4 regions of the Halalkalibacter sp. HAAS-P014 genome follow, and region 2 is predicted to be linked to each of the others. Evidence: riboswitches for the same ligand, from Rfam matches in the RefSeq annotation. Region 2 holds a riboswitch; each other region holds the start of a gene.
What was found. A riboswitch is a leader RNA that binds a small molecule or an ion and turns the genes downstream of it on or off. The one in region 2 is predicted to bind thiamine pyrophosphate.
Positions count from the first base shown of each region.

Region 1 (7,404 bases), on a different contig from region 2:
ATCGTTACTCTATTTTCCTCAAAGAAAACCCCCGAATAAATTGGTATTTACACCAAGTTATCGGGGGGAGTTCTTGCTAGATAGAATTTGTTAAACAGGCCACTTTTCTAATGTATAAGCCATTTCCCAGAACATATATTCATACTTGCTACTCGTAATAAAAATGGACTCCATACGCTGTTTCTCTTCTTCTGACGCCTTTTCTGCCCAAGCATCAAGACGATCAATTTGCTCTTGTACTAAGTTTCCGAACCACTCATCTCCATATGTATCAATCCATTTTTGATAGATCGGCACACCCGGAGTGGAATCTTTATACTTTTCACCAATTTCCCAATACAACCAGTAACAAGGAAGAAGGGCTGCGATTGTTTCACCTAATGATCCTTTATAAGCTGCAGAAAATAAATGATTCGTATAGGCTACTGCTGTCGGCGCAGGATCATCAACTTTTATGACACCATCCTTTGACAATCCTAGTTCTTTTGCAAAGCCTTCGTGCAACATATGCTCTGCATCATAAGAAGACTTTGCATGAAAGGCCATTCGGCTTGTTGTGTAAAAGTCATTTGCCTTTGCAGCACCAATTGACTGAACTTGAGCAAATTTAGATAGATAATAAGAATCTTGTTTTACATAATAGGTAAAACTTTCTATTGGGAGTGATCCATCTGCCACACCTGTTACAAATGGATGTTCAAAACTTGCATTCCAAATTGCGTCTACCTGTTTTCTTAAATGTTGTGAGAATTTCATATACTATCATCCTTTCAGATTGTAATTAAATTAATATAAAGCTTTCATTAACTGCTCTTTTAATTTTAGATATTCAGTTGACACCGTTACCTCTTTTACCCTCGGGCGTGGGAGCATAACTTTAAATTCATGACTCACTCTCGTTGGACGTGGTGAGAGTACATAAATACGGTCTGATAAGAAGATGGCTTCATCAATGCTGTGAGTAATAAATAAAACGGATCTGTTCATTTGACTCCAAATGTTTAGTAACCATTCATGCATTTTTTCCCGTGTGAGCGCATCGAGGGCACCGAAAGGCTCATCAAGTAGTAACAAATCTTTTTTATGCAAAAATGTGCGTAATAAAGCAGCTCTTTGCTTCATGCCCCCTGACAATACATGTGGGTAATAATCTTCATAACCGTCTAACCCAAACAAAGGAAGTAATTCTAACGCCTCTTTTTTCACTTGCTTTAGGTCTTGCTTCGTAATCGTTGCCCCTAACAGGACATTTTCTAAAACAGTCTTCCATGGAAACAACAAATCCTTTTGCATCATGTAACTTATATGCCCTCGTTGCCCCTTCATATCCTGTTGATCTATTCTAATGTCTCCTTCATCCGGTATTTCGAGTCCAGCAATGAGATTAAATAACGTACTTTTCCCACAACCACTTGGTCCGATTAGCGTGACAAATTCACCTTTTTTTACCGTGATATTCATTCCATCAATGACCTTAACTCGCTCTTTCCTACTACCGAATGAATGGTGAACATTATCAATTTTTACATACATAAAATCTCCTTTAAAATCGTTCCATTTTTTCTCTGTTCAGCTTATAGAACTATGTTACGGCAAGAACTGGTTTGTCATCGCTTCTTCACTTTTTACCTCTTTTTCAATCAATTTATTTTCCAGCATCCACTCTGAAAAAGAGTTCCAAACTTCGTCACTTTGTTCTCCCCATTTTTCTGCAGTTCCTTGATATCTGGGACTTAACCATTCTTGTGATGCACGAATTAATTCTTCATCTGTTTCGGGTGTTATATCAATTAAAATAGTAGCTGCTTCCTCAGGGTTTTCAATAGCAAATTCATAACCTTTACTAACAGCTTTCATAAATTTCTCGGCAAGCTCAGGTTGATTATTAACCACTTCTTCATTCGTGATAATAACAGGAGAGTAATTGTTAAATACTGGATCAATATCTGTCAAATAAATCATATTGATGTCTTCATCACGAACCTCTGCCTCTATTCCTGTCCATCCGTAAAAGATCCATTGAAAATCGATTTCTCTAGATGTATTGGTGAAAAAGTCTGCTGTACCTACTGTTACATTTTCAACCGTTTCAGGATCGGCATCAAATTCTTTCATTACGTGAGCAATAATCATATCCTCAAGTGGCGACCCCCAGCCTCCATAAGTTTTCCCTTCAAAGTCTTGAGGAGAAGTGATGTCTTTTTCCTTTGGAGAAGCAAAACCAGATGTATGCTCTTGAATAATTGTTGCTAGTGAGACAACTGGAATATCTAACGCACGCGCCATCGTTACATCCTGCTGAGAACTAATTCCGAAATCAGCTTGGCCAGCAGCTACGATTTGGTCAGCTCCTTCAAGTGCCGGTTCGATTATCTCGACGTTTAACCCTTCCTCTTCAAAATACTCATTAGCTTGTGCCACATAAATTCCTGTATGGTTTGTATTTGGCACCCAGTCTAAAACAAGTGTTGCATCAAGTAATCCTTCATTTGTTTCAGATTCAGTTGCTTGACCTTGTTCTTTCTCTCCTGTGTCTGTTTGATTGCAAGCAACCATAGCAGCGATAACTAACAATAACCCACTAAAAAAACTTATTTTCTTTAACATGATTTCTCATTCTCCTGTCCTTTTTATTTTGAATTTTTAAATTTCCAAGGCATTGCGATTCTGCTAAGTGCAACGATGATTAAAAATAACAAACAACTTAGCATTGAAATGATCGCAATGGCCACAAAAACTTGATCGGTGGCAAAAGAGTTCTGGGCCCGGACTAGATAAATACCTAGTCCTTTACTTGCCCCAACCCATTCTGAAATAACTGCGGCTAAGACACTGTAAGTAGCTCCAATTCGCAATCCTGTGAATAGATATGGTAGTGCATGTGGAAAACGAATAATACGAAACACTTGCCAATGAGAACTCCCCATTGAGCGTGCAAGGCGAATCATATCACGGTCACTCGACTGTAATCCTTCAATCGTACTTACAACTACTGGAAAAAACGTTACCAATGCAACAACTAACACTTTTGGTAGTAGTCCATAACCAAACCAAATCACAAGAAGTGGGGCGATAGCTACAATCGGAATCGTTTGTGAGAACAAAAGAATTGGATAGATACTTTTCCGAAGAGTTGAAGATAAATCTAAAATAAAGGCCAATGCTAAAGCAATGACAATACCTAATCCAAATCCAACTACTGCCTCTATTGTTGTTATCCAAATATGTTCAGGGAGAAGACTAAATGTTCCAAAAAATGTTTCTATAATTCTACTAGGTGCTGGTAGAATATAGCTTTCAATCTTCCAAATTATTACCGACAACTCCCAAATTAATAAAAACAGCGCAATTGCGATTATTGCTGGAACTGCTGAAGCGATACTTTTCACTTTACTCATGAATACCCCCTTTTAAAATAAAAAAGTCTGCACACCCGAGGGCACGCAGACATATGTACATAGCTCAAATACAACTGTTCGACATCCCTCCGCTGGAATTACCCAGATCAGGTTTAAAGGGTCGATATCTTCAAACGGGATATCCTCTCAGCCAACCTTATAGCTCCCCAAGCTTTTTAAATTTTCTAGTAAATCATAACATATTATTGATTTCTTTCCAAATATTTATTTCATTTATGTCACTTTGCACTATCTTTCTTGGTATTGTACCAGCAACAAAAGAATATGTTTTTTATTTTTTAAAGAATAATTCCCAGATATAAAACTCAACCTACATATAATAAAAAATGAATGGAGTGTAGACATTGAAATTTGTAGATGACCTATATGAATTATACAAAAATCATTTAACTGGCGATGAGGAAGATGCTTTAATTATTATTAATGGCATCCTTCATGACTTTGATGATCGAGACATAAAGAAATTGGTTGATGAAATGCCCGATCAAGAACGATTTGAAATGCTCGCTCTTTACCTTTATGAGAAATTCCGTATTAAAGTTGCAGAAGAAGGAATTGGCCAAACAAAAAATAGAGATGACCAGGAAGAAGTTAAATTCTATCATTAGGGGTCAGACCCCTCTTTAGCTTATTACAGTATTAAAGAGAACCTCTTTTTATGAAACTTCTTTATTCCTTTTGGATATTCGAGCCTTCTTCGGGGAATACGAAAGAACTCCCAATCCTAAGAATAAAAAGCCAACCCCGATCCATGATAATAAATCCAAATACTCTCCAACCAGAAACACTCCAAGCATAGCAGCTGTTAAAGGTTCTGCTAATGAGAGTGTCACAGCTTTAGATGCTGTAATTCCAGATAAACCCTTAACAAAGAATAAGTAAGCTATTGCCGTGGCAAAAAGCCCTAAGTGTAGTGCTACTCCCATTCCATTTGCTTGCATAAGCCATGATACATCATACATAAATATAATTGGCGTTAATAATAATCCACTCAATGTAAATACAACGGCTACAACGGCTTCAGGTGCTTGGCGTTCAAGTAATTGTTTGCTAACAATGGTATACATAGCAAATGACACCCCTGCACCTAATGCGAGCAATACCCCAAGAAAACTAACTGCCATGCCCTCTTGATTATTATTGGAAAAAAGCAGCAAACTACCTGCAATCGCTACCGATGTTGCAAACCACCACTTTTTCTCTGGTAGCCTTTGCTTGATAATCCATTCAAATACACCAGCTATGATCGGTGCACTACCTATTGCAATAACCGTTCCAACTGCGACTCCTGTTATTGAAACCGCTTGAAAGAACAATGGTTGATATGCAGCCATGCTCAATGCAGCTGTTAGTGTGATACTAATTGGCCAATTTCGAACACGTAACTTTCCTTGAATCGCAACAAATAACAGCAATGCAAGGCCACCAATCGCTAATCTTACAGCTCCAATCACCACTGGATTTGCATTCTCTGGCGCAAATGTTTGAGCTGTTCCCGTTGTTCCCCATAACATTGCAGCCATTAAAACCAACACTACCGAGGCTTTCTGCAACTTCTTCCCTCCTTGCACATTCGCTACTATTTAGATTCTATTATACTCTTCTCCGATAATGAATCTAGAAATTGTTAAGTCAAAATTCTAATTCTCCCTAACAAATGCCTACTCAGAATACGTCCGTGACCGTTATATATACCTATTTCCTTCACCGATGGTGGCCTCTCTACGTATGATGTTTCGAGAAAAGCTAAGGTGGTGAAATAGTGAGTAATAGAAAAAACGTATCCCTTATCATCCTTGGTGTCGTTTCTTTTCTATTCGTTCTAACGTTAACCTTCTTTAGTCAAACAAACACTTCCGAACCCGTTGCAGCAAACGATACAGAAGAGCAACAAATTAAATCCACTAATAACAGCAACAATAGTGCAAAAACTGGCGATAGCACCGTTGAAAATAATATTACGAACTCTATAAATGCCAATGCAAGTGAAGTAGACAATACAGTTGATAACACAATTGAATCCGCTAACGCTGAAGTTGATAATACAATTGATAATCAAGTTACTACTAATAAAGACAACGGCGTTACCAATAGTGTCGATAACGATATTCATGTTAGTGTCGATGTTAATGTTACGAATGATATTACAAATGACATTATTGCTAGTGGGAAAGAAGAAGATTCCGATAACGGTGAAAATGGCAATGGCGAGAATGGCGAAGGTTCCGATAACGGAGAGAACGGCAATGGTGAGAATGGCGAAGGTTCCGATAACGGTGAAAATGGCAATGGCAGTAACGGAAATGGAAACGGGGATGAAGAAACACCCGACACGGTTTGGGGTGTTGACTCTGCGAGCATAACAACGGACGAAATGCTTGCCTGCGTAAGAGAAAATTTCGGTGATCCAGACGTATGGGGTCGTTATTTAGGTACAAATGAAGGTGCCTCTTACGGCTTAACAGAAGATGAAGTTGATTTGCTTCATTCTGAAGAGATTGAAATCCTGGTTATTTATAACCACTTCAATGACGGTACAGGATTTGAACACGGGCAAGACCATGCTAATGCTGCTCTCGAAATGGCAAGAGATTTTGGTATTCCTGAAGGAGTTGCATTATTCGCTAATGTTGAACCAATCTATCCGATTGACTCTGCGTTTATCCAAGGTTGGCATGATGTCGTATCTGACTCGGAATACAGTTCGGGTATTTACGGTATTTTCGACCCTAGCGAAGAGCTGTACGTTGCATTTGAAGCTGCTTCTGAAGAAGATCCAAGCATAATGGATGAAATGTATGTATGGACAGCTGCTCCAAATATTGGGATTACAACGGAAGAAAATGCGCCTGAATATGATCCCGAATATCCCGACGGAGCTTTAATTGCCGGATGGCAATATGGTCTTGATGCTGAGGCGTGTAATATAGATACAAATATTTTCGACGGTAATGTCCTTGATGTTTTATGGTAATAGCGAAAAAAACAATGGTGGTTTCCATCATTGTTTTTTTCGCTATCCTCATTAAATTTATAAGCATTATTTAATTAAAATGATTATAATTAAATATTATTTTTTTATTATCTTGTGTTATTATTACATTAACTACTATGCAATATTAAAAGCAGTTCATTCGATAGTGATGTTTCTCAATTACCTTTAACACATTCTCAATTACAAGAGAGGATGTCCTCCTCTTAACAATCTTAACCTATACCAAAAAACTATGATCGTGAAGGTGATACGATGAAAGTAACGAAGAAGAACATTTGCCCCCAGTGTCAAGAGGAAATGAAACAATTAAAACATAGCATCTTATGTGGTTGTGGATTTAAATTTAAATCCACAAAAACAGCCTCTGTCGCTGGCTAAAACATGATCAAAGGGTGATACGAATGCTTTTATATCATCCTTTGACCTTATTAAAATCACTCAATTATTTATTTTTCTTATTATAGCAGCGTATTTCAGTAAGTCTCTTAGCATATTCTTTTGCTCTTCTCAATATTAATAAGTGTTTGTCGTCACAAGAAGAATCATTCTTCCTTCAAACTTTCTATAGAAAATCTATATATCAGAAGGAGTTAGTTCTTTAATGTATGCAGTCTCACTCTCAAACGTCTCAAGCCATAATGTAACTAATTGTACACCGTTTATTAGTTCAACCCCTAAGCCATCTGCATATTTAACAGCTTTCTCTGTAAAGCCGGAAGTGGTTATCACATAACCTCCGTTCGCACCCCACTTTTCCATATTTGAATGTATTAAAGCAACCGTTTCAAAATCAATATCTTCTTTTGTACACTTTACTTGACCTAAATAAAGTCCATCTTCCCTTCGGTTTTCAAAATCGACACCGTAATCTCCACTCGGTTTACTTACAAACATATCTCCACCGTACTTATCTTCAATAATGTCTGCTACAAAATGTTCAAACGCTACAGGATCTTCTCTAATAAAATCGGCGCTATATGTTACTTCACT
Region 1 covers NZ_JBWQTV010000002.1:143,266-150,669, reverse strand. The annotation lists gene tenA (thiaminase II) at 91-756, opposite strand; gene AC1FXZ_RS01470 (ABC transporter ATP-binding protein) at 787-1,533, opposite strand; gene AC1FXZ_RS01465 (ABC transporter substrate-binding protein) at 1,588-2,607, opposite strand; gene AC1FXZ_RS01460 (ABC transporter permease) at 2,631-3,398, opposite strand; TPP riboswitch at 3,466-3,578, opposite strand; gene AC1FXZ_RS01455 (DUF6154 family protein) at 3,764-4,027, shown strand; gene AC1FXZ_RS01450 (EamA family transporter) at 4,076-4,972, opposite strand; gene AC1FXZ_RS01445 (glycoside hydrolase domain-containing protein) at 5,182-6,393, shown strand; gene AC1FXZ_RS01440 (restriction endonuclease) at 6,988-7,404, opposite strand, start outside.
Region 1: another riboswitch for thiamine pyrophosphate. It lies ahead of AC1FXZ_RS01460 (ABC transporter permease); the one in region 2 lies ahead of AC1FXZ_RS09260 (LuxE/PaaK family acyltransferase).

Region 2 (7,404 bases):
GCTACAGTCGGAGGTTCTTTAATCCCTTTATTTTCGTTAGGTATTCCTGGCTCAGGAACTGCAGCAATTCTCTTAGGTGCTTTGTTAATGTTCGGACTACAACCAGGACCACGTTTGTTTGAGAATTCAGGTGATATCATTTGGACAGTTATTGTAGGCTTATTTTTAGCCAATATTTTGCTTCTTATACTAAATACTGCTTTTGTTCCTTTATTTGCCAAGTTAATTACAAAGTCTGATCCATATCTAGGACCAATAATTACGGTGCTTTGTGTATTTGGCGTTTACATGATTAACTATCGTATTTTTGATATAGGGATTATGGTTGTTTTTGGAATCCTTGGTTATATGATGAGAAAATTAGATTTCCCATTATCCCCATTAGTATTAGCGGTGGTTCTTGGACCGTTGATGGAGAGTAATTTTATGCAGTCAATGATGATTTCCAATAATGATATGGCTATTTTCCTAACTCGGCCTATTACATTGGTCTTACTCCTTGCCAGTGTGGCTATTCTATTATCTGTTGTTATTAGAAATTTAATTGCATGGAAAACGAAAAGTTCATAAAGGGGTTGTAAGAGTTGCATAAAGCTGTTTTAGTTACAAAGTATGGAGATTCAGGGGTTTTGCGTTATACAGACGTAGAAATGCCACCACTAGAACCCAAACAAGTTTTAGTAAAAGTGGAAGCTACAAGTATCAACTTTGCTGATATTAAAGGAAGACTTGGAGTTTATCATGGTACAGAGAAAATTCCCTATATTCCGGGACTGGATTTAGTAGGCATTGTTAAGAAGGTTGGATCGAAAGTGAGTTCTTTAGAAGTAGGACAGAAGGTAATAGCATTTCCTGTTAGTGGATCATACGCAGAATACGCTGTTGCTGTTGAAGAACTAACATTTCCTATAAGTAAGAGTCTTGATACAGAAACAGCTGCAGCATGCCCGACTGTTTCATTTACCTCTTATCAATTACTTACAGATTGTGCCAGAATAACAAAAGGTGAAACTGTTCTAATTCACTCTGCTTCGGGTGGAATTGGAACTACAGCCATTCAATTAGCAAAATTATTAGGTGCAAAAACCATTTTTGGTACGGTAAGTAATAATTTAAAAAAGACTGTTGCAATTGAAGCAGGTGCAGATTATGTATTTAATTATCGAGATGAAGATTTTACTAAGAAAATTCGTAAACTTACCAATAATCAAGGGGTCGATATTATTTTAGACTCATTATCAGGTGAAGTATTTAATGAAAGCCTTACTTGTCTTTCTATGTTTGGTAGAGTTGTCAATTTTGGAAATGGAAAAGGAGCTGCAGGGGGAGAAGTAAATACATTGGACTTGCATGGAAGTTGCCGATCTGTAATTGGCTATAGCCTAGGGACAACGATAAAACATAGAATGGAACGATTAAAGGATACAGCAAATGCTATTATTCCACTTTTAGAAAGTGGACAATTAAAAATGTTTGTAAGCAAGAGTTTCAAATTAAAAGACGCTGCATTGGCGCAAAACTGGGTTGAAAATAGGAATAATGTTGGGAAGGTTATTTTATATCCTTGATAAAACACATGAATAATATTCATTTCATCGAAACAAACCACTTTTTAGTTGTTTGTTTCTTTCGAATTAAATTTGCCTCACCGACTAAAAAAATGGACGATCGTAACAATCCCATTCTCTGTGAGATGGTTGCGATCGTCTTTATGTTCTGTGCTACCGGAGCCCTTTTTAAAGAGATTAATAGTAGATTTTGTCATTTGCGAGCTCAAATGCCAACCTAGTTTTCATCTAAAATAAATATCCATGACTGAGGCTAATAGCTAGCCTTCTCTTGTCTAGTTATATAGAATATATCAGCTATCAAGAACTTATAGATGTCTTACATTAAATCGATGTTTAATGATTACCCTAGGTAGGGAGTTTATGTTTGTAGTTCGTTTCACTGTATAATTTTTTTTTTTGCTTACTTTTCTCCTAAACGCCGAATATTGTCGAATTCGATAAAGTATCTTTTGATAGTGTGAGATAGATTACAGATTGGATTTTTCTGTTGCAATAGACTTTAGTGTAGGGAGGTGCTTTAACATGGAACTGAATATATCTAAACAAGCAATGGAATGGTTTTCAAAGGAATTTCAATTTAATACGGAAAGGAGCATTCGTTTATTTCCACGATATGGTGGCTTAGGACGAATGTATAATGGTTTTAGTATTGGAATCTCAAATGAGGCTCCTGTAAATTATGGGCCAAGATTCGATAGCGAAGATAAAACGTTTTATGTTGAAGAAGTTGATTCTTGGTATTTTAATGATTGCACAATACAATTAGATGTAGAACAAGATGAACTAAAGATCATGGTAGTTTAATATCATTTGTGAAGTTTTTAACTAATAAGCCGGTTTAATGCGAGGCTACTGAAAAAGGGTGCCTTTCCCTTTTTCAGTGGTCCTTAGGCAATGTGCAGAGCCGTTACCCTTTTTTGAAAGCCTTGCCATGAGTGGGTTTCTCATAGTAAGGCGCGTAACGTGTGGAGCCATTGCGCTTCTTCGAGGTACTTTTTCAGCGCCTCAGTTTAATGCTGGCTTATTAGAAGTACTGTTAATACAGTGTTCTGATTCAACAAATGTTCAAACTTTTTGCTTAGTAAGCATGCTATAATGTAGTTAGAAAGAAAGATAAAAACAGAAAAAAGTTAACACTGTAGGAGGCTCAACCATCTGCGTTGGTTCCGTTAAAAAAACGTAAAACCAATACTAGCTAAGAGTGGTTAGAATTTTGAAACATTTAATCTAACGGCAATTAGTACGGGCATGAAGTCCATGGATGAATGAGCAAAAGATTTTATCAATGTAAAAGTGTTTAGAAAATCAATCAAGGTATCGTGATGTATGGATATGGTATTTCAATAACCTACGGAACGAACAAACATCACAATTAAATGCTTTATAAAATCAATTTTACCACTGATGTACGGATCGAAAAATAAAGCAATGATTTTAAAAAGTGATGTTAGACTGGTTGGGTCTCCTAAGGTGTTAACGGTTGAAAATCTAGCTAACAATAGCTGGATTTTTTTTACTGAAAACTAGGTGGAAGAGGTCATTGGGGGATACGACTCAATCGAATATCATTAACCATTTTTCTTCTTTATTTGACAAATTGTCTGAAGCCTTGTGGAAAGAACCTTTCAATAGTGATATGATATGAGAATATAACATGAGTTTCTTTTTGCCACTGGGGGAGCTGTATTGGCTGAGATTAAGGTATTTCCCTTAAACCCTTTGAACCTGAACTGCGTAATCGTAGCGTAGGGAAGTGGACATCATATTATGAGCTATTTTTTGAATACATAGTTTTTAAGTGATGACCACTTTCTACATAGAAAGTGGTCTTTTCATTTATTTAATTAAAGAATATTGTTTAGAATGGGAGTGTTACGTATGGTAGAAGGTTATATAGCCCTAAAACAAAAATTAATTAATTTTATTAATCAGCCGAGTTCAACTGAAGAGGAATTTAACAGGATGGCATTACAGTTGTTTCAGTTTCAATATGAACATAATCAGCCTTTTCGTAAATTTTGTAGAAAGCGTCGTGTTTCTCCAAGAAAAGTGAAACATTTTCTGGAGATTCCTCCTGTTCCAATTGATGCATTTAAATTAACAACTTTATCATGTAATCCAATTGAAGACGCTGAAGCCGTTTTTATGACAAGTGGGACAACGAATCCACAGAAGCGTGGGAAAAATTATCATCGTGATTTGGACGTGTATGACCTTTCGATGAAAACTCATTTTAAACCATATGTTTTACCTGATCTTGATAAAGTAAAAATGTTTGTCCTCTTTCCTGAGAAAGACGAGATGCCGAATTCATCGTTAGCTCATTATTTACATCTTGCGAAAAAAGTGTTCGGCACAGATGACAGTATGTATGTATTTTCTAAATGTGGTTTTGAAGTAGAAAATCTTATTAAGGAGATTCAATTAGCAGAGAAAAAGGACGAACCCGTTCTTTTAATTGGAGCAACATTCTCGTTTATTCATTTACTAGATGAGTGTAAAAGTAGAAGTCTTCAATTCAAGTTACCTAAAAAAAGTAGAATCATGGATACGGGTGGAGCGAAGGGACGCTCGCGCGAAATTGAACCAATGGAGTTTAAAAAAGAGATGAGCGATTTGTTTACGCTGCCACTAGAAATGTGTATCAATATGTATGGGATGACGGAGTTAAGCTCGCAGTTTTATGACTCGAATCTACTTCCTTTTAACCAAGGAGGAAAATTAACGAAACAACAAGCGCCTCATTGGGTGAAAACGGTGATTCTTGATATCGAACGGATGGAAGAAAAACCTGTAGGAAAAAAAGGAATTATCGTTCATTATGATTTGGCCAATTATAATTCAGTCATGGGGATTCTGACAGAGGATATCGGGATAAAAGAAGAAGACGGTTTTTATTTATTAGGAAGGGCTGAAGGTGCAGAAGCAAAAGGATGTTCGTTAGCTGTTGAGCAATTTATGGCTTCTGCACAATCAAGTTCAGGGGAGAAGTTAAAAAGATGACAACAAGCTTCTCATGTTTTCATGTACCCAAAAAATGTGAAGGTCTTTTTGCTGATGCCCCCTCCCATACATTGCAATTTGAACATTATGGCCAGAAGTTAGAGTTGAATGTTCCAGAGCTTACTCCGTTTATGATAGAACATGTTATTGATACGCTCAAAGTGCAACAGGAAGAGTATTTACGAAAGCGTCATACAAACGAAATGATTGATCTTTTAAGTGAAGCAGTTGAGAAGTGGTTGGATCCCCGTTATAAATACCGTCAACTTGCCGAAGAGATGCTCCCGGTTATCACGGGGTATGATCAAGAGATGGTTCGTTTATACATAAGCCGATATTTAAGAATATTCCGGAAAGAGAAACTGCAACGTATGGTAGATGAAGATTTCCCGAATCCACTTATATTAGATGAATTTCGGCCACGAAAATCAGGGGGATTATATAGGGCATATGGACCGGAGTTGATCACTCATATTTTTTCAGGAAATGTACCGGCTTTACCACTTTGGAGTCTTGCTGCTGGTATATTACTTAAATCGGCTACGCTAGGGAAAGTGTCATCATCAGAACCACTTTTTCCAGTATTGTTTGCTAAAACATTGGAGGAAATCGATCCAGAGCTAGGAGATGCATTAGCTATTTTGTGGTGGAAGGGTGGTAATGAATCACTAGAAGCGGTAAGTTTTTCGAAATCGAATGATGTTATCGCCTATGGTGGAAAAGAAACGATTGAAGCAGTTCAACAAAAAGTACCGGCGCATGTCCGTTTTCACTCTCATGGGCACAAAGTAAGTTTTGGTTTAATAACAAAAGAGTGTTTGGCCACTACAAAAGGCTGGAATACAGCCCGATTAGCAGCTCATGATGGGTCCTGGTTTGATCAGCAAGCCTGTCTATCTCCACATGTTTTTTTTGTTGAACGAGGTGGTGACTATTTGCCTGAAGATTTTGCTCAAATGCTCGCAAGCGAAATGAGGAATTTTCAGCATACGCACCCACGAGCTTCTTTAACAGAAGAAGAGCATCATGCCATCGTCAAACAGCGTTCGGCACTTGAGTTTGAAAGCTTTAATAATAATCAAGTGCACATGATAAAAAGTGAAGGCGACACGTCTTGGACTGTAGTCTACCGTGAATTAAATGAAAGTGGAGAAAGGGAATCATTTCCGTTATCTCCATTGAATCGCTTTATAACGGTAATTCCAATAGACAAAGTGACTGATATTAAGCCACATATAAAAGGGTTAAAAAAGTATATTCAAACGGTTGGTGTAGGCTGTTCACCTCAGAAATTCTCAGAAATTATTTCAATTCTGGGAGAATGTGGTGGAAATCGGATTTGTGCACTGGGATCCATGTCAAGACCCCAACCTGGTTGGCATCACGATGGACGGTTTCATTTAGCTGATTTAGTACGCTTTTGTGATGTAGAGGTATCACTAGAGGAACAGGTAGAATTTTTTGATCCTTATAGAGAATAAGAGGAGAGACAAGCATGGCAACGATTATTGAATGTCAGGATGTTTCCTTGCAATTTAAAGGGAATAAACAGCGCATTATTACGGATCTTAACTTCCAGGTTCAAGCTGGTGAGTTTGTTAGTATTGTTGGTAAAAGTGGAAGTGGGAAAACAACGTTATTACAAATGATCGGTGGGTTATTACCTCCTACAGAAGGGGAAATTAAAATCAATGGCCACTTAATCGAGAAACCCATTGATCAAATAACGTATGTGTTCCAAAAACCAATTCTACTTGAGTGGCGAAATGTATTAGAAAATGTTCTATTACCTATTGAATTAAAAAGAAAACCAAATGTATTAGATAGAGAGAAGGCTAAAGAAATGATCGCCTTAGTAGGTCTGTCTGGTCATGAAGACAAATATCCTCACGAGCTATCTGGGGGCATGATGTCTAGAGTTACTTTAGCTAGGGCTTTGCTAACAGAACCGAGAATTTTATTAATGGACGAGCCTTTTTCAGCATTAGATGCCTTGACAAAGGAACAGCTTCAACTAGAACTGATGGAGCTTTCTTTGCGATTTTCCACAACGGTTCTTTTTATTACACATGATATTACAGAAGCCGTTTACCTATCGGACCGGGTTGTGCTGTTAGGCGATCAACCTGCTCAAATAGTCAATACGATGCAAGTACCTTTTTCTAGACCGAGACCAAAGAAGCTAAAATTCGAACGTCCGTTCACTACTATTGTAAAAGAGATCTATGAGTCGATTGAACAAGTAGGGGAAACGTCACGATGAAAAAAACAAAGATTTATTCAATGCTACTTTTTTTCTTGGTGTTAGTTATTTGGGAAGCAGTTGTACGGGTGAGAGAGGTTTCAACAATCATTTTACCGGCCCCATCTGATATTGCTAGTAACCTGTATATTAATTTTAAAAGTGGTTATTTTTATCCACATATTTTTGCAACTACGATTGAAGTATTGGCAGGGTTTCTAGTTGGCGCTATTCTCGGTATAGGACTTGGATTTATTGTTTCACAATCTAAAGCAGTTCAAGAAATTCTTCAACCTTATATTATTGCTTCACAGGCTATGCCGAAATTGGCACTTGCACCACTTTTAGTGCTGTGGTTTGGCTTTGGGTATACACCTAAAATTATGATTGTCGCACTCGTCTGTTTTTTCCCATTATTTGAAAGTACTGTTACAGGACTATCCTATGTAAACCGGGAAAAGTTAGCTCTGTTTCGCTCATTACGAGCAAGCTCGTATCAAACGTTAATAAAACTTCGCCTTCCAACGGCGATTCCGTATATTTTCTCTGGCTTGCGTGTCGCAGTTATTTTGAGTGTAGTGGGTGCAG
Region 2 covers NZ_JBWQTV010000011.1:125,716-133,119, reverse strand. The annotation lists gene AC1FXZ_RS09275 (tripartite tricarboxylate transporter permease) at 1-570, shown strand, start outside; gene AC1FXZ_RS09270 (quinone oxidoreductase family protein) at 585-1,568, shown strand; gene AC1FXZ_RS09265 (HesB/YadR/YfhF family protein) at 2,094-2,375, shown strand; TPP riboswitch at 3,236-3,340, shown strand; gene AC1FXZ_RS09260 (LuxE/PaaK family acyltransferase) at 3,450-4,574, shown strand; gene AC1FXZ_RS09255 (acyl-CoA reductase) at 4,571-6,055, shown strand; gene AC1FXZ_RS09250 (ABC transporter ATP-binding protein) at 6,070-6,837, shown strand; gene AC1FXZ_RS09245 (ABC transporter permease) at 6,834-7,404, shown strand, end outside.

Region 3 (7,404 bases), on a different contig from region 2:
CCTTGAGATTCCTCAATCGTACGATCTGCATAATACAGTTCAAGCAATCCTTCTTCAACCACAAAATCTATCCTAGGTTTATTGGTCTCCTGATCGAGAACAGTCACGCCAATGTAATCTTCTCCATACAAACCTTCTTGTGGCATAATTGTCCAATCCCAATAAGCAGTAACCTTTAATCCAGTTGTTGTTTCCTCTATATTAACCTGAAATTCTATTACATCTTGGAGCTCTTCATTCGTAATCGTTTCCGAGTGTTCTAAAAAGTAGTAACCTCCGAAAAGCATTAAGACTACTAGTATAGCTGGTAGAATTAAAACTGGCTTATTTCCACGAAACATTTTGTACCTTCTTCCTTTTTCATATTATGTATTGTTTAAATCATCAAGACCCTTTGTTCATTATACAAGACACTAAGCCATCAGGAAAGAAACGAATCCTTTCATCTTTAACATTCAATGTTATAATTCATTTTCTCCTTATAAATCTAAGAAGAAGCCAACAGGAATAAACCGGCTGGCTTCTAAGCTTTATTGTATTTTTCTAAATGCAGCATGGTTAGTAGGTCCAATTCCTTGACCAATTGGCAGAGAATTAGAAATTGCCACTGTAATAAACGCTTTTGCTGTTTCTGCCGCTTGTTTTATCGATACGCCTTTAGCTAGTTCAGCTCCAATGGCCGCTGCAAATGTACATCCTGTTCCATGAGTATGCCGAGTATTAATCCGATCACTTTTAAGTTCATGAATTGCTTCACCATCATACAATAAATCAACTGCTGGTCCATCTAGTAGATGACCACCTTTTAGCACAACATATTTTGGGCCTAGTTTATGAAGATCAATTACGGCTTGTTCCATCTCTTCAATTGTTCTCATTTCTCGTCTTCCAAGAATCTTAGCAGCCTCAGGTAGGTTTGGAGTTATAACAGTTGCAATTGGCAAAAGCTCTTGAGTTAGTGCTCTGACAGCCTCCTCCTGAAGAAGAGAAGCTCCACCCTTTGCGATCATGACTGGGTCAACTACAATATTTTCGACTTCATATTTCTTTAACATTTTAGCAACAAGTGTAATAATCTCACCTGAAAACAACATACCCGTCTTTACTGCATCAGCACCTATATCTGACAAAACAGCATCAAGTTGAGCCTCAATCGCTTCCAACGACTGAGGAAATACACCATGTACACCAAGAGTATTTTGTGCCGTTAATGCCGTGATAACGCTCATTCCAAATGTGTCTAGTTCTTGAAACGTCTTTAAGTCAGCTTGGATACCAGCACCACCACCACTATCTGAGCCAGCAATTGTTAATGTTTTTGCTATTGACACTTATTATCATCCTTTCAAATAGCTTCATGTACCATACAGAATCCTCTATGAAACTCACTCACAACTACTTCCCTTGGCGCACTAAGTAAAGCGTTCCGGTTTAAAGGAAGCTAGTGGTGCATAGTACTGTTTTTCATCTAGCAAGTCAGCTACAGCCACTGCTGTTATCGGACTTAATAAAATACCATTTCGGTAATGGCCTGTAGCAAAAACGACTTGTGGAGCTTCGTCTAATTTTCCTATTAACGGGAAGCCATCCTGTGTCGCGGGTCTTAATCCTGCCCATGTATGAAAAGGCTTTTCTTGCTCTAAAAATGGAAATACATGTTTATTCCAGTTTGTTAATCGGGCTATCCCCTTATCAGTTACATCTGTACGAAATCCTGCAATATCTTCAGATGCTCCATTAACTAGCGTTCCATTTGCCTTTGGAACAAGGTACCCTTGACTTGTATAAACAATATGTTTGATACAATCAACCTCTACGTCATACGCACAAATTTGACCTCTAATAGGGTATATCGGAATTCTCAAACCGAACGTTTCTTCTAGTTCACTAGACCATGCACCTGAACAAACAATTAACCGGTCACCCGTATATTCACGCTCATCCTTAGACCGTAATGTTACTGATTGTTTATAATCCACTACTTCTACATGTTCAAGGTTTTCATAAATTTGGACTCCATTTAAACGACAGCCTATCTCTAGTGCCTTAACATAGTCAGGAGCAAACACATGACTTTCTTCAGGGTAATACATAGCTGCCTTGACATCTTTTGCTAGCTTCGGTTCCATTTTCCACAATCGTTCATCTGAAATCAGTTCTGCTTCTGCTCCCCACTCACGTTGCCATGACTGCCTTGTTTCGAGTGCCAAAACATCAGCATCATGGTAGACTGCATGAATACTTCCACTCTCTGAAAATTCAAAGTCCATTTTCGAGATGTTTTTAACTTCTTGCTGCCACCCTTTATACATACGTAAACTATCCAAACAGAACCGAAAGAAATCATCTGGGTCTTCGCCAATCTCAGAATAAGGAGCAAGCATCCCTGCTGCTGCTCCAGATGCTTGTCCACCACACGTTGTTTTTTCTAACACAGTAACATCATAATTTCTTCTACTAAGTTCAAACGCAGTTGCTAGCCCAACGACACCTCCACCTAGTATAATTACTCGCTCTTGCATTAATACTCCCCCAATTTACTTACTATTTTGAAACAAGTGTCGTTAAGCCACTACTAGCTGTAGCATATTTCTTTTTTGGAATTCGACCAGCTTCATAGGAAAGTCTCCCAGCCTCAATTGCATACTTCATCGCCTTTGCCATATTCACCGGGTCCTTTGCCTTAGCTACAGGTGTGTTCATTAAAACTCCATCTGCCCCCAACTCCATTGCTTGTGCTACATCCATGGCTGACCCGAGTCCAGCGTCAACAATAATTGGTACATTAGCTTGCTCAATGATTAATTCAAGATTATACGGGTTTAAAATACCTAAGCCAGTTCCAATAGGTGCTCCCCCAGGCATAACAGCTGCCGCGCCAGCTTCTTCTAACCTCTTACAAAGAACGGGATCATCCGATGTATACGGTAAGACAACAAATCCTTCCTTTGCAAGAACCTCCGTTGCTTTAAGGGTTTCAATAGGATCTGGTAAAAGTGTTTTTTCATCTACACTAATTTCCACTTTTATCCAATCACTTAGACCAGATGCTTTAGCAAGCCTTGCAATTCGAATTGCTTCTTCAGCCGTTTTTGCACCTGATGTATTCGGTAAATACGTAAATGACATTCCTTCTAAATGTTGCAGTATTGCGTCCTCATTCGGCGCATCTAGATTTACTCTCCGAATGGCAAATGTAAGTACCTCAGCTTCCGATGCTTTAATAGCTTCGTTTTGGACAAAGGGATTTGGATACCTACCTGTTCCTAGGAAAAACCTAGAGGATAATTCCTTACCTGCAATTGTAAGCTTATTTTTTTTCATCCGATCATCCCCCTCCGACAAATTGAACTAATTCAATTTTCATTCCTTCTATTATTTTAGTATCTGACCATTCCCCTTGCTCAACTATCATTCCATCTACTTCTGTCACGACAAGATGTGGTTCAAGATTGAAATAAGTCACAACTTCTTCAAGTGTAGAAACTTCTAGATTATGTTCTTCTCCATTAATAATCAAACGCACCTTATTCACTCTCCCTTTCAGCTAATTTTTTGATAAAACTCTCACAAACCCCTTTAATATCCTTAGCTCCTACTATCTCAGAGATCATACAAATTCGAGTTGCTCCAGCATCAAGCACTTGATCAACATTATGCAGTTTGATTCCACCAATAGCTACAAATGGAATCTTGATTTCGGAAACAACTTGTTTAATATAATTTGTTGTTACTGGATCTACAACATCTACTTTACTATTTGTATGAAAAATTGGCCCTACTCCAATATAGTCAGCACCTCCAACTTCAGCCTCACGTGCTTCCTCAATACGATGAGTCGATATTCCAATAATTTTATCAGGCCCCATTATCTTCCTAGCATCAGAAAGAGGTAAATCATCTTGTCCAAGATGAATTCCGTCTGCATTAACAGCAAGGGCTACATCGATATGATCATTAACAATGAATAAAACATCATGTTTACTTGTAAGTTCACGCAACGCTCTAGCTTTTCTTAAAACATCTCGTTTACTGCTGTTCTTATCACGCAGTTGAATAATGTCCACACCACCAAGAATCGCTTCTTCCATTACTTCAGTTAAGTCACGGCCTTGATGAAATTCTTCTCCGGTTATCGCATATAGCTTAAACTCTCTCATAGGTCTCCCACCTTCTATCTGTAATACAAAAAAGTCGCACCCCGAACATACGGAATACGACTAATACGACTTCCCTACGCTGGCATGATCCAGATCAGGTATGAGGGTAAAAGGCAACACCTTCTTCTCAGTCCATCGTTATGGACACCCCTAGTCTTTAAAATACAGAACTTATTACTATTTATTATGACAGACTACTGTAAAAAAGCAAGAGGGGAAGTATTTCCCAACTAACCGTTCCAAATGGGAACCACCACTTGTTCTGATAAATCATAAGCATTTTCATAACGTTCACCTAGTAAAAGAAAAGAACCTCCTGGAGATATTGAAAGTGGAACATGTTTTTCTAATGTAGTTATCTTTTCTTCAGAATCAGCATCCACATTATAAGCAATTAACTCAAAGCCATCTTCATAGCTAAAGAAATCACTACTATATTTGGGCCGTAAATAATAAAAAATTCCATTCCAATCGTCATAAGTATAAAAAGGTATCCACCATTGTTCAGAGTATGTGTTCAAAATAGGGACCTCAATAGAACGGAAAGCTTCTTGCTCTTGATAAAAAGTGTATTGGGATGCTAAATCGTAAACTGAGTCAACCGTTACAGAAAGCGACACTCCATCGGGGAAGCTCATAAAAGCAATTACAGCTTCTTCCCATTTATTTATCTCTCCATTTTCGACATTCACTTCATATAATGGCGCTTGATAGCCAGGTTCAAATTCATCCCATTTTAAGTAACCGACATTTGTAGGCGATATCCATTGAACATAAGACTGTTCAAGATTTACTTGTGATATTTCATTATTTGTTACATTCCCCACATAAGTTTCGTATTCCCAATTAGGTAAAAAAGCTACCATAACGTACGTCTCAACCTTATAAGGATTCCAGTAGATACTATACTCTTCCCCATATCCCATTATGGTCTGTTTTATCTCACCATTCTGATCCAATAGTAATAGTCTTGCTTCATTATCTGACGTAATGTGTTGAATGGCAAAAACCGTATGATCAGCGTTAGCGATGATATCTACAATCCAACCTTCCGTATCAAAAAAAAGTGAAGACTCCCCTGAATAAAGGTCATGTTTATAAATTGCAGACACGTCATCCTGTTCTTGCAAATATAAAATTGTCTCACCGTCATACCAACTCATGACTTCTGTAACACGAGTATTTGTTTGAATTGGAATAATTTGAGAACCTGTGAAAAAAGAGAACGGTATATCACGCTTTTTGGGAAGTTCCATCAAACTTTTCGGTAACGGCTGACCTACTAATGAAGATTGAGTACACGCTGAAACTATAAGAAGTATAATTAAACTAAAAAATAGCCGTTTCATCAATTCCCTCTACCCTCCTTCATACACATGATTGTCTTTAGATACTATATAGACGATTGAAGCCTTTTAAACGTTTCAACAAATAGTAATTTTCAAAAAAAGGGCAACTCAACTGTATTAGCTTCTAAATTATTACTTTATAGCGCAGAGAAAAATAAACGGTTGCACTACAATTTCATAGAAGCTAAACGTTTGAGTCACCCTTTTTCTTGTGGAGACGCTACACAGAACTAGAAATAAGTTCCTATATGGCTCTCACTTTTTAACTGTCTCCCTGCATAAATCTAGCACCAGCAATTCCTGGATTCGTCATTTCTTTCGGATCAAGAATTTCATTTAATTCTTCTTCAGAAAGGATCCCTTTTTCCAAACAAATTTCTCGAACTGGGCGATCCGACTGGATGGCTTCCTTTGCTACTCTTGAAGCAACTTCATAACCTACATGTGGGTTAATGGCTGTAACAATCCCTACACTTCTTTCAACCATCTCGCGACACCCTTCAATATTAGCCGTTATTCCATCTATTGCAAACTCCCTAAAAACACGAATACCATTTTGCAAAATTGACAATGATTGCAATAAATTAAAAACTAATACTGGTTCCATTACATTCAGCTCTAATTGCCCCGCTTCAGAAGCAAGACTTATTGTGTGATCATTCCCTATGACTTGAAAAGAGATTTGATTCACAACTTCACACATTACCGGATTTACCTTTCCAGGCATAATAGATGATCCTGGCTGCCTTGCAGGTAGGTTAATTTCGTTTAAACCTGTTCGTGGCCCTGAACTCATTAATCGCAGATCATTAGACATTTTTGATAAGTTAATGGCCATTATTTTTAATGCGCTTGAAACTTCAGTATAAGCATCTGTATTTTGGGTGGCATCCACAAGGTTTTCCGCTGTTTCAAATGGATAACCAGTAATATCGCTTAAATACCCAGCTATTTTTTCAATATATTCAGGTTTTGCATTTAGTCCTGTCCCAACTGCCGTCGCTCCCATATTTACTTCATATAAATGCTCTACAGAACCTTTTATTCGACTAAGGTCACGATTCAATACACGTTGATACGCACCGAATTCTTGTCCCAACCTAATTGGCACAGCATCCTGGAGATGTGTACGTCCCATTTTTAACACATCATCAAATTCTTTCTCTTTTTCTTTTAGTTTATTAACGAGATCTTGTAATTCAGTCGTTAAGCCTTCTGCCAAGCGAAGCGTCGCTATATGAATTGCTGTTGGAAAAGCATCATTTGTCGATTGCGCCATATTCACATGAGTGTTCGGACTAACCCTCATGTACTCTCCTTTTTTTCCTCCAAGTAATTCAATAGCACGATTGGCAATGACTTCATTCGCATTCATATTAAATGAGGTACCAGCGCCTCCTTGGATTGCATCAACAATAAAGTTCTCTTGCAATTTACCCGAAATTACATCGTCACACGCTTCAATTATAGCGTCAGCAATATTAACATTAAGTACACCAACATCACGATTTGCCATTGCTGCAGCCTTTTTAACATAACCAAATGCACGTACTAACTCAGGATGAGGAGGATACCCTGTTATTGGGAAATTCTCCCTTGCACGCATTGTTTGAATACCATAATAGGCATCCTTTGGTACTTGCTTTTCACCAATTAAATCACGCTCTATTCGATAGTCTGACATTTTCTACCTGTCTCCTTTTATGGTCACTTCTTCAACTTAGTTTCAATCTAACGATCTTATTATTAATTTATGTATGTGATATACGTACGTGAGCGTTACCCTTTCCGAGCAAGCCACGCACCACCAATTACTCCTGCATCATTTCCTAAGGTTGCAATTCGAAACTCGCATCCATCGGCCACTCTGCCTAAAGCATACCGATCAAATTGTT
Region 3 covers NZ_JBWQTV010000016.1:187,937-195,340, forward strand. The annotation lists gene AC1FXZ_RS13740 (hypothetical protein) at 1-341, opposite strand, end outside; gene thiD (bifunctional hydroxymethylpyrimidine kinase/phosphomethylpyrimidine kinase) at 531-1,331, opposite strand; gene thiO (glycine oxidase ThiO) at 1,413-2,522, opposite strand; gene AC1FXZ_RS13755 (thiazole synthase) at 2,545-3,324, opposite strand; gene thiS (sulfur carrier protein ThiS) at 3,329-3,526, opposite strand; gene thiE (thiamine phosphate synthase) at 3,528-4,160, opposite strand; TPP riboswitch at 4,215-4,322, opposite strand; gene AC1FXZ_RS13770 (YqgU-like beta propeller domain-containing protein) at 4,391-5,509, opposite strand; gene aspA (aspartate ammonia-lyase) at 5,772-7,193, opposite strand; gene AC1FXZ_RS13780 (ROK family glucokinase) at 7,289-7,404, opposite strand, start outside.
Region 3: another riboswitch for thiamine pyrophosphate. It lies ahead of thiE (thiamine phosphate synthase); the one in region 2 lies ahead of AC1FXZ_RS09260 (LuxE/PaaK family acyltransferase).

Region 4 (7,404 bases), on a different contig from region 2:
GTTCTATCCAAGCTGGGTATTCATGACTATGGGCAAAAAATAAAGCAACTTTCAGGTGGACAAAAAAAGCGTGTGGCAATCGCGAAAGCATTGATTCAACCAGCACATTTACTTTTATTAGATGAACCGACAAACCATCTTGATCATGGAACGATTGAGTGGCTTGAGAGTTATTTATCAACTTATCATGGTTCAATCATTCTCATCACCCATGATCGGTACTTTTTAAATCGTGTGACCAATCATATGTATGAACTTGATCAAGGAAGATTATTTAAATATGTAGGAAACTATGAAATGTTCCTTGAAAAAAAAGCAGAGCGCGAGTTGCAAGAAGCTCAAAGAGATCAAAAACGTGCTAACCTTCTTCGACGTGAGTTAGCTTGGCTTAAACGAGGTGCAAAAGCGAGGACTACTAAACAAAAAGCACGCATTCAGCGCGTTGAAGATCTACAGGAAGAAGAAGGAGTTTCTAGTCGTGGTGAGTTTGACTTTGCGATCGGATCAAAGCGTTTAGGCAAGCAAGTAATTGAGCTTGAGGGCGTTACGAAGAAATTTGATGAGCGAGTCCTTATTCAATCATTGGATTATTTACTTGTTAAAGGTGAACGTTTAGGAATTGTTGGGCCAAATGGAACGGGGAAATCAACATTATTAAATATGTTAGCAGGACGAATTGAACCAGATGAAGGAACCATAACGATTGGTGAGACGGTCAAAATTGGCTATTATACGCAAGAGGATAAAGAAATTGACGGCTCGTTGCGTGTAATTGATTATATAAAAGAAATCGCTGAAGTTGTGTATACAGTTGATGGGACGGTAATTACAGCAGAGCAAATGTTAGAGCGATTCCTTTTTCCGAGGTCTATGCAATATACATATATCCGTAGATTATCTGGTGGTGAGCGAAGACGTCTTTACTTATTAAGAGTATTGATGAGCGAGCCCAATGTATTATTTCTGGATGAGCCAACGAACGATTTAGATACGGAAACATTATCCGTACTAGAAGATTATTTAGAGCAATTTCCAGGAGTCGTTATTACGGTTTCCCATGATCGTTATTTTCTAGACAGAGTCGTAGATCATTTGTTAGTGTTCGAAGGTGGAGGGACTGTATTAAGATTTCAAGGTCATTACACAGATTATCTAAAACAAAAAGAAGAAGCCGAGCAGGTTGAATCGATCAAAAAAGAGAATAAAGTGCAAGAAACTTCTAAGAAAAGCCCAAGGAAAAAGCTATCCTATAAAGATCAGCAAGAGTGGAATAACATCGAAGAGAAAATTACGAAGTTAGAAATGGATATTGAAACAGTTGATAAGGCAATTATTGATGCTGGTAGCGACTATGGTGTTATTCAAGAAAAAATGAAAGAAAAAGAATCATTAGAAAGTGAGTTAGAGAAAACAATTGAGCGTTGGACGGAGTTATCTCTATTAGTTGAAGAGATAGAAAACGAAAAGTAATGATTCACTGAAGATATCAGCATAATTAATATTGTTGTTGAAAAACGGTCACTCTAAAAGAGACCGTTTTTTTTTGTTTTTTACCGAAAATGATTTTTTATGATTGAAACTGATTGAATTTGAAGGTATACTTCCTATATAGAGGTGATAGTAATTGCTTACAATTGAACGTCACGAAATCATTCTTTCATTATTAAAAGATAGGGTTATAGTAAAGATCCAAGAAATAATAGATGAAACAGGAGCCTCTGAGTCAACGATTAGAAGAGATTTAACAGAACTTGAAAATGCGAAGAAATTAAAGCGCATTCACGGTGGCGCAACGCTACTTAAAAAAAGCCTAGATGAACCTTCTGTTGCTGAAAAAACAATCAAAAACAGTCAAGAGAAGCGAAGGATTGCAGAAAAGGCAGCTTTTATGGTCGAAGAGGGAGACTGTATCTTTCTTGATGCGGGTACAACAACTATTGAAATGATTCCGTTTTTAGAAGCGAAAAATGTAGTGGTTGTGACAAATGGGCTTAGCAATATTTCTTTACTTTTAGATTTTAATATTGAGACCCATGTTGTAGGTGGGTATGTTAAGTCTGGTACAAAAGCTATGGTTGGGAGAAATGCCATTAAAACGCTCGAATCATTTCGGTTTGATAAAGCATTCATAGGTGCAAATGGTTTAACGATCCAAGATGGTTGTACAACTCCTGATCCAGAAGAAGCGTTTATTAAAGAAAGTGCAATGAAACGTTCTCGTCATAATTTTGTTTTGGTAGATCATTCAAAATTCGGGGAAGTGGCTTTTAGCAAATTTAGTAACGCAGAAGACGCAACAATAATTACAAGCGAAAAAATCGATAATGACTATCATCGCAACTTACGAAATATAACAACTCTAGAGGTGGTTAGCTTATGATTTATACCGTAACATTGAACCCTGCTCTAGATTACTTTGTTCAAATCGACCAAATGAATCTAGGAACAGTTAATCGATCAACCTATGATTATAAAGCACCAGGAGGGAAAGGGATTAACGTTTCCAGAGTTCTAAAGAGGTTAGGGCATCAAAGTGAAGCGCTAGGCTTTATTGGTGGGTTCACAGGAATGTATGTGGAAGAGGTAATAGGGAAAGAAAACATTACTACAAACTTTATCCGTGTAAACGGTGATACACGAATTAATATTAAAGTGAAAAGCGAAGAAGAAGAGTCGGAGATCAATGGAGTATCGCCAGACATAACAAGTGAGAATGTAGCAGGGTTACGCAAACAGTTAACAGTTCTTAAAGAGGGTGACCAATTGGTACTTGCTGGAAGTGTCCCTTCCACTATACCTGCTGACATTTATGAAACATTATGTCAGGATGCTCGTGAAAGAAACGCTGAAGTATACATTGATTCTAGTGGTGCAGCGATGAAAAGGGTTGTTGAAGCAAACCCTACTTTTATTAAACCGAACCATCATGAATTAGGGGAATTATTCTCGGTGGAAATAGCAAATCCAAAAGAGGCAATTCCTTACGTACGTAAGTTAACAGCACAAGGAATAAAGCGTGTTCTTGTTTCGTTTGCAGGAGATGGAGCGATTTTAGGAACGAGGGAACAAATTCTTTTTGCGAATACACCTAAAGGGATTGTAAGGAATTCTGTAGGCGCCGGTGATTCAACCGTAGCTGGGTTTATATGTGCAAGAAACGAAAAAATGTCGTTGGCAGATAGCTTTAAATTTGCTGTAGCGACAGGTAGTGCAACTGCGTTTTCAAAAGGGTTTGCCGAACGAGAGTATATCGAATCGCTACTAAAAGAAATTGACATCACAGAATTAGAAAAGGGTGAGTAACTTGAGGATATCTGATTTATTAAAAAAAGATACAATTGTACTCAATATGAGAGCAAGCGATAAATCATCAGCTATTGATGAATTAGTAACGAAATTAGATGCCGCCAATAGATTAAATGATGCATCTGAGTTTAAGAAAGCGATAATAGCTAGAGAAGAGCAAAGCACGACAGGTCTGGGTGAAGGGATTGCGATTCCTCATGCAAAAAGCGAGGCAGTTAAAACACCAGCGATTGCTTTCGGACGTTCAGAAAATGGTTTGGATTATGAAGCGCTTGATGGCCAGCCGACCCATTTGTTCTTTATGATTGCTGCTTCAGCTGGAGCAAATGAAGAACACTTGGCAACACTTTCACGTTTATCGACTTTTTTAATGGACGAACACTTCCGTGAAGCTTTATTAAAGGCAAAGTCAGAAGAAGATATCATTGCTGCTATTGATCAGAAGGAACAAGAGCAAGCAGCAGAAATTGAAGCAGAAAAAGCTCCTGCTAAAGGTAGGTACGATATTGTAGCAGTTACAGGGTGTCCAACAGGTATTGCCCATACTTTTATGGCAGCTGATGCGTTAAAAGACGAGGCGAAAAAACAAGGCCTTACAATTAAAGTTGAGACAAATGGTTCAGGTGGAGTGAAAGATCAATTAACTCCGGAGGAAATTGAAAATGCAAAAGGGATTATAGTAGCTGCGAGTACAAAAATTGAAATGAACCGTTTTAAAGGGAAAAAAGTCCTTGAGGGACCGGTAACGGATGGGATTCGCCGTCCGAAAGAGCTTATCGAGAAAATTAATTCCGGTGACGCTCCAGTTTATAAAGGTTCAGTTTCAGGAGAAAGCAACGAAGGCGAGGAAATTAAGGAAAAAGCCGGCTTCGGTGGTGGATTTTATAAACACTTAATGAATGGTGTTTCGAATATGCTTCCGTTTGTTGTCGGTGGGGGGATCCTAATTGCTCTATCCTTCTTGATTGATCTGGAGCTAGATAATGAATTTGCTCAAATGTTAATGACGATCGGTGGAGATAATGCATTTGCTTTAATGATACCGGTGTTAGCTGCATTTATCGCCATGAGTATTGCTGATCGTCCTGGTTTTGCAGCTGGTATGGTAGGTGGTTTGATTGCCGTAACAGGTGAAGCTGGTTTCTTAGGTGGTCTAATTGCTGGTTTCTTAGCAGGGTATATCGCACTTCTTGTTAAAAAGTTATTAGCAGGTCTGCCTCAACAATTAAGTGGGATCACAACGATTTTATTCTATCCAGTATTAAATATCTTTTTAACAGGTATGATTATGCTTCTGCTTATTACTCCTCTTAGTGCTATTAACCGTGGGCTTGAAAGCTGGCTTGGGGGAATGGGTACAACAAATATGGTGCTATTAGGTATTGTTCTTGGTGGTATGATGGCCATTGATATGGGTGGCCCTATCAACAAAGCAGCCTTTACATTTGGTATTGCCATGATTGACGCTGGAAACTTTGGCCCACATGCTGCTGTTATGGCAGGAGGTATGGCACCTCCTCTTGGGATTGCGTTAGCGACAACGTTCTTTAAACGTAAATTTACAAAGCAAGAACAAGAAGCTGGTAAGACGAATTACGTTTTAGGTGCTTCCTTTATAACAGAAGGGGCCATTCCATTTGCAGCAGCCGATCCAGGACGTGTTATTCCATCGCTAATTATTGGTTCAGCTGTTGCTGGTGGTCTGACAGCTTTATTCGGAATCGGGTTACCAGCGCCACATGGTGGAATCTTTGTTATCGGGCTAGTATCTGGTAGCTGGTTCATGTATCTAATCGCTATTTTAGCAGGTGCGATTGTATCGGCTCTTATATTAGGGATTTGGAAGAAAAAGGTTGTATAGATGAAAGCGAAGAGAACAGAAATTCTGTTCTCTTCGCTTTCTTTAAGTTCTTATGTTGCTATGAAAAGTGACATTTATGTTATAATGAACTTTATGAATTAAATAACTATCCACTAGGGGTGTCAAGTGACTGAGAGAGGGGAACCCTCAACTCTAAGAACCTGATCTAGTTTATACTAGCGTAGGGAAGTGGCTGAAAAAATAACGTGCGCATTTTTGCGCGTATTTTTCCTGTCTAACTTAACCTTCTCTTGTGGATAAAATCAAAAGGGAGGTTTTTTTGTGTCTCGTGATCGATTAGTAACGATGATTGAGGTAGCGGTAATGACTGGTTTGGCAATTGTTCTAGGGCAAGTGAAATTTGGAGCACTGTGGCCAATGGGAGGATCTATCTCTCTAATAATGGTCCCTATTTTTCTAATTGCATTTAGACGTGGGTGGAAAGTAGGCGTAGTGACAGGCTTGTTAGTCGGAATACTAAACCTTTTATTAGGTGGGTATATTGTACATCCAATTCAGTTGCTGCTTGATTACCCGTTGCCGTATCTTGTATTAGGCTTAGCTAGTGTTTTTGCTTTTAAAAAGGGAACAGTGCCTAGTGCGACTACTATTGTTGTAGGACTTATTTTTGCAACGACACTTCGTTTCTTCAGTCACTTTGCTTCAGGTGTTATCTGGTTTGGAGAGTACGCGCCTGAAGGGATGAACCCAAGCTTGTATTCTTTTATCTACAACATCTCAAACTTATTACCTGAAATGATTATTACGCTAGTTGTGTTACTCGTGTTAGCGAAAAAATACCCTTCCTTCTTTTTGGCAAAACGCCAAAGAGGGGTAACGGATGCAGCGTAGTAGTTTGAATAAAAGGGCTCTTAATGAGCTCTTTTTTTCTGTGTTTTTTCAATGAAAAACTTAAGAATTAAGGATTTGTGAAAGTCGATATAAAAATTATTAAGCTTTGCGACGCTTCCGTCAAGTTGATAAAATTAATACGATGAAACATTTACGGTATAGAAAAAGGGATAGTAAGAATAAAGAAGAAGTAGAATGAATAGAAAGCAAAATGATTTTTGGGAGGAGAAATAATTGAAGATAGCTACTTACCAAATGGATATCATTCCAGGCAAACCAGCAAATAACCGGAGCAAGGTAAAAGAGTGGGCTGAAACGGTCTGTAAATCACAACAGCCAGATATTCTCGTCTTACCAGAAATGTGGACAACGGCCTATACTCTTCCGACGTTAGAGGAAATAGTCAATTCAGATAAAGCAGAAACGGAATCATTCCTTAAACAATTAGCACATGAGCATAATGTTAATCTTGTCGCTGGTTCCATAGCTGTTAAAGAAGAGGGAGGCATTTATAATCGCTCATACATCTATAACCGTAAAGGAGAAATGATCTATACATATGATAAAATCCACCTTGTCCCGATGCTAGATGAACATAATTATTTAAAAGGTGGAAGAAATTCTGTTCAGGTGTTTGAGTTAGATGGCAGAAAAATAGGAGTGATTATTTGTTATGATCTTCGTTTTCCGGAGCTTGTTCGTTCCTTGGCCTTACAAGGAGCAGAAGTTGTCTTTGTTGTGGCAGAATGGCCGACGGCAAGAGCAAGCCACTGGGAAATTCTACAACAAGCGCGTGCGATTGAGAACCAGCTTTTTATTGTAAGTGCGAATAGGGTTGGAGTATACGATGGAGTTGAGTTTGCTGGACGATCAATGGTGATTAATCCGTGGGGAGATACAGTGGAAAAGGCATCTGCAACAAACGAAGAGACGGTAACAGTTACATTAGATTTAAATGAAGCGACTCAAATTCGAAAAGATGTTCCTGTCTTTTCTAGCAGAGTTCCGGAGCTTTATTGATCTCAAGTTAGAATATAATTAATGTATGAGACATAGATCAGGTAGATTTGTGTCTCTTATTTTTTGTTGGTTATTGAATAACCTAACAAAAAATAACGCTATATATATAGAAGAAACACGTCAAAACAAAAGGACAAATCCCAACTTCACTAATTTAGAATTGAGATTGGGATTAAAGCCAAGGTGAATCAGTTCATTTGATGCACTTTTCACCAGAGGATAGCGAATTACTTACAATCTCATCGGCTTTTTCTTGTTTTTTTGCAGACAATGCTACGATATCGTCGGTGCTTTTATTTACATCAGATACTTGTTTCACATAACGTAACTTTCTCATTTGGCGATCTGCATACTGTTTCGCTAAT
Region 4 covers NZ_JBWQTV010000021.1:147,735-155,138, forward strand. The annotation lists gene AC1FXZ_RS17250 (ABC-F family ATP-binding cassette domain-containing protein) at 1-1,470, shown strand, start outside; gene AC1FXZ_RS17255 (DeoR/GlpR family DNA-binding transcription regulator) at 1,625-2,380, shown strand; gene pfkB (1-phosphofructokinase) at 2,377-3,303, shown strand; gene AC1FXZ_RS17265 (PTS fructose transporter subunit IIABC) at 3,305-5,167, shown strand; TPP riboswitch at 5,273-5,372, shown strand; gene thiT (energy-coupled thiamine transporter ThiT) at 5,450-6,019, shown strand; gene AC1FXZ_RS17275 (carbon-nitrogen family hydrolase) at 6,254-7,039, shown strand; gene AC1FXZ_RS17280 (hypothetical protein) at 7,233-7,404, opposite strand, start outside.
Region 4: another riboswitch for thiamine pyrophosphate. It lies ahead of thiT (energy-coupled thiamine transporter ThiT); the one in region 2 lies ahead of AC1FXZ_RS09260 (LuxE/PaaK family acyltransferase).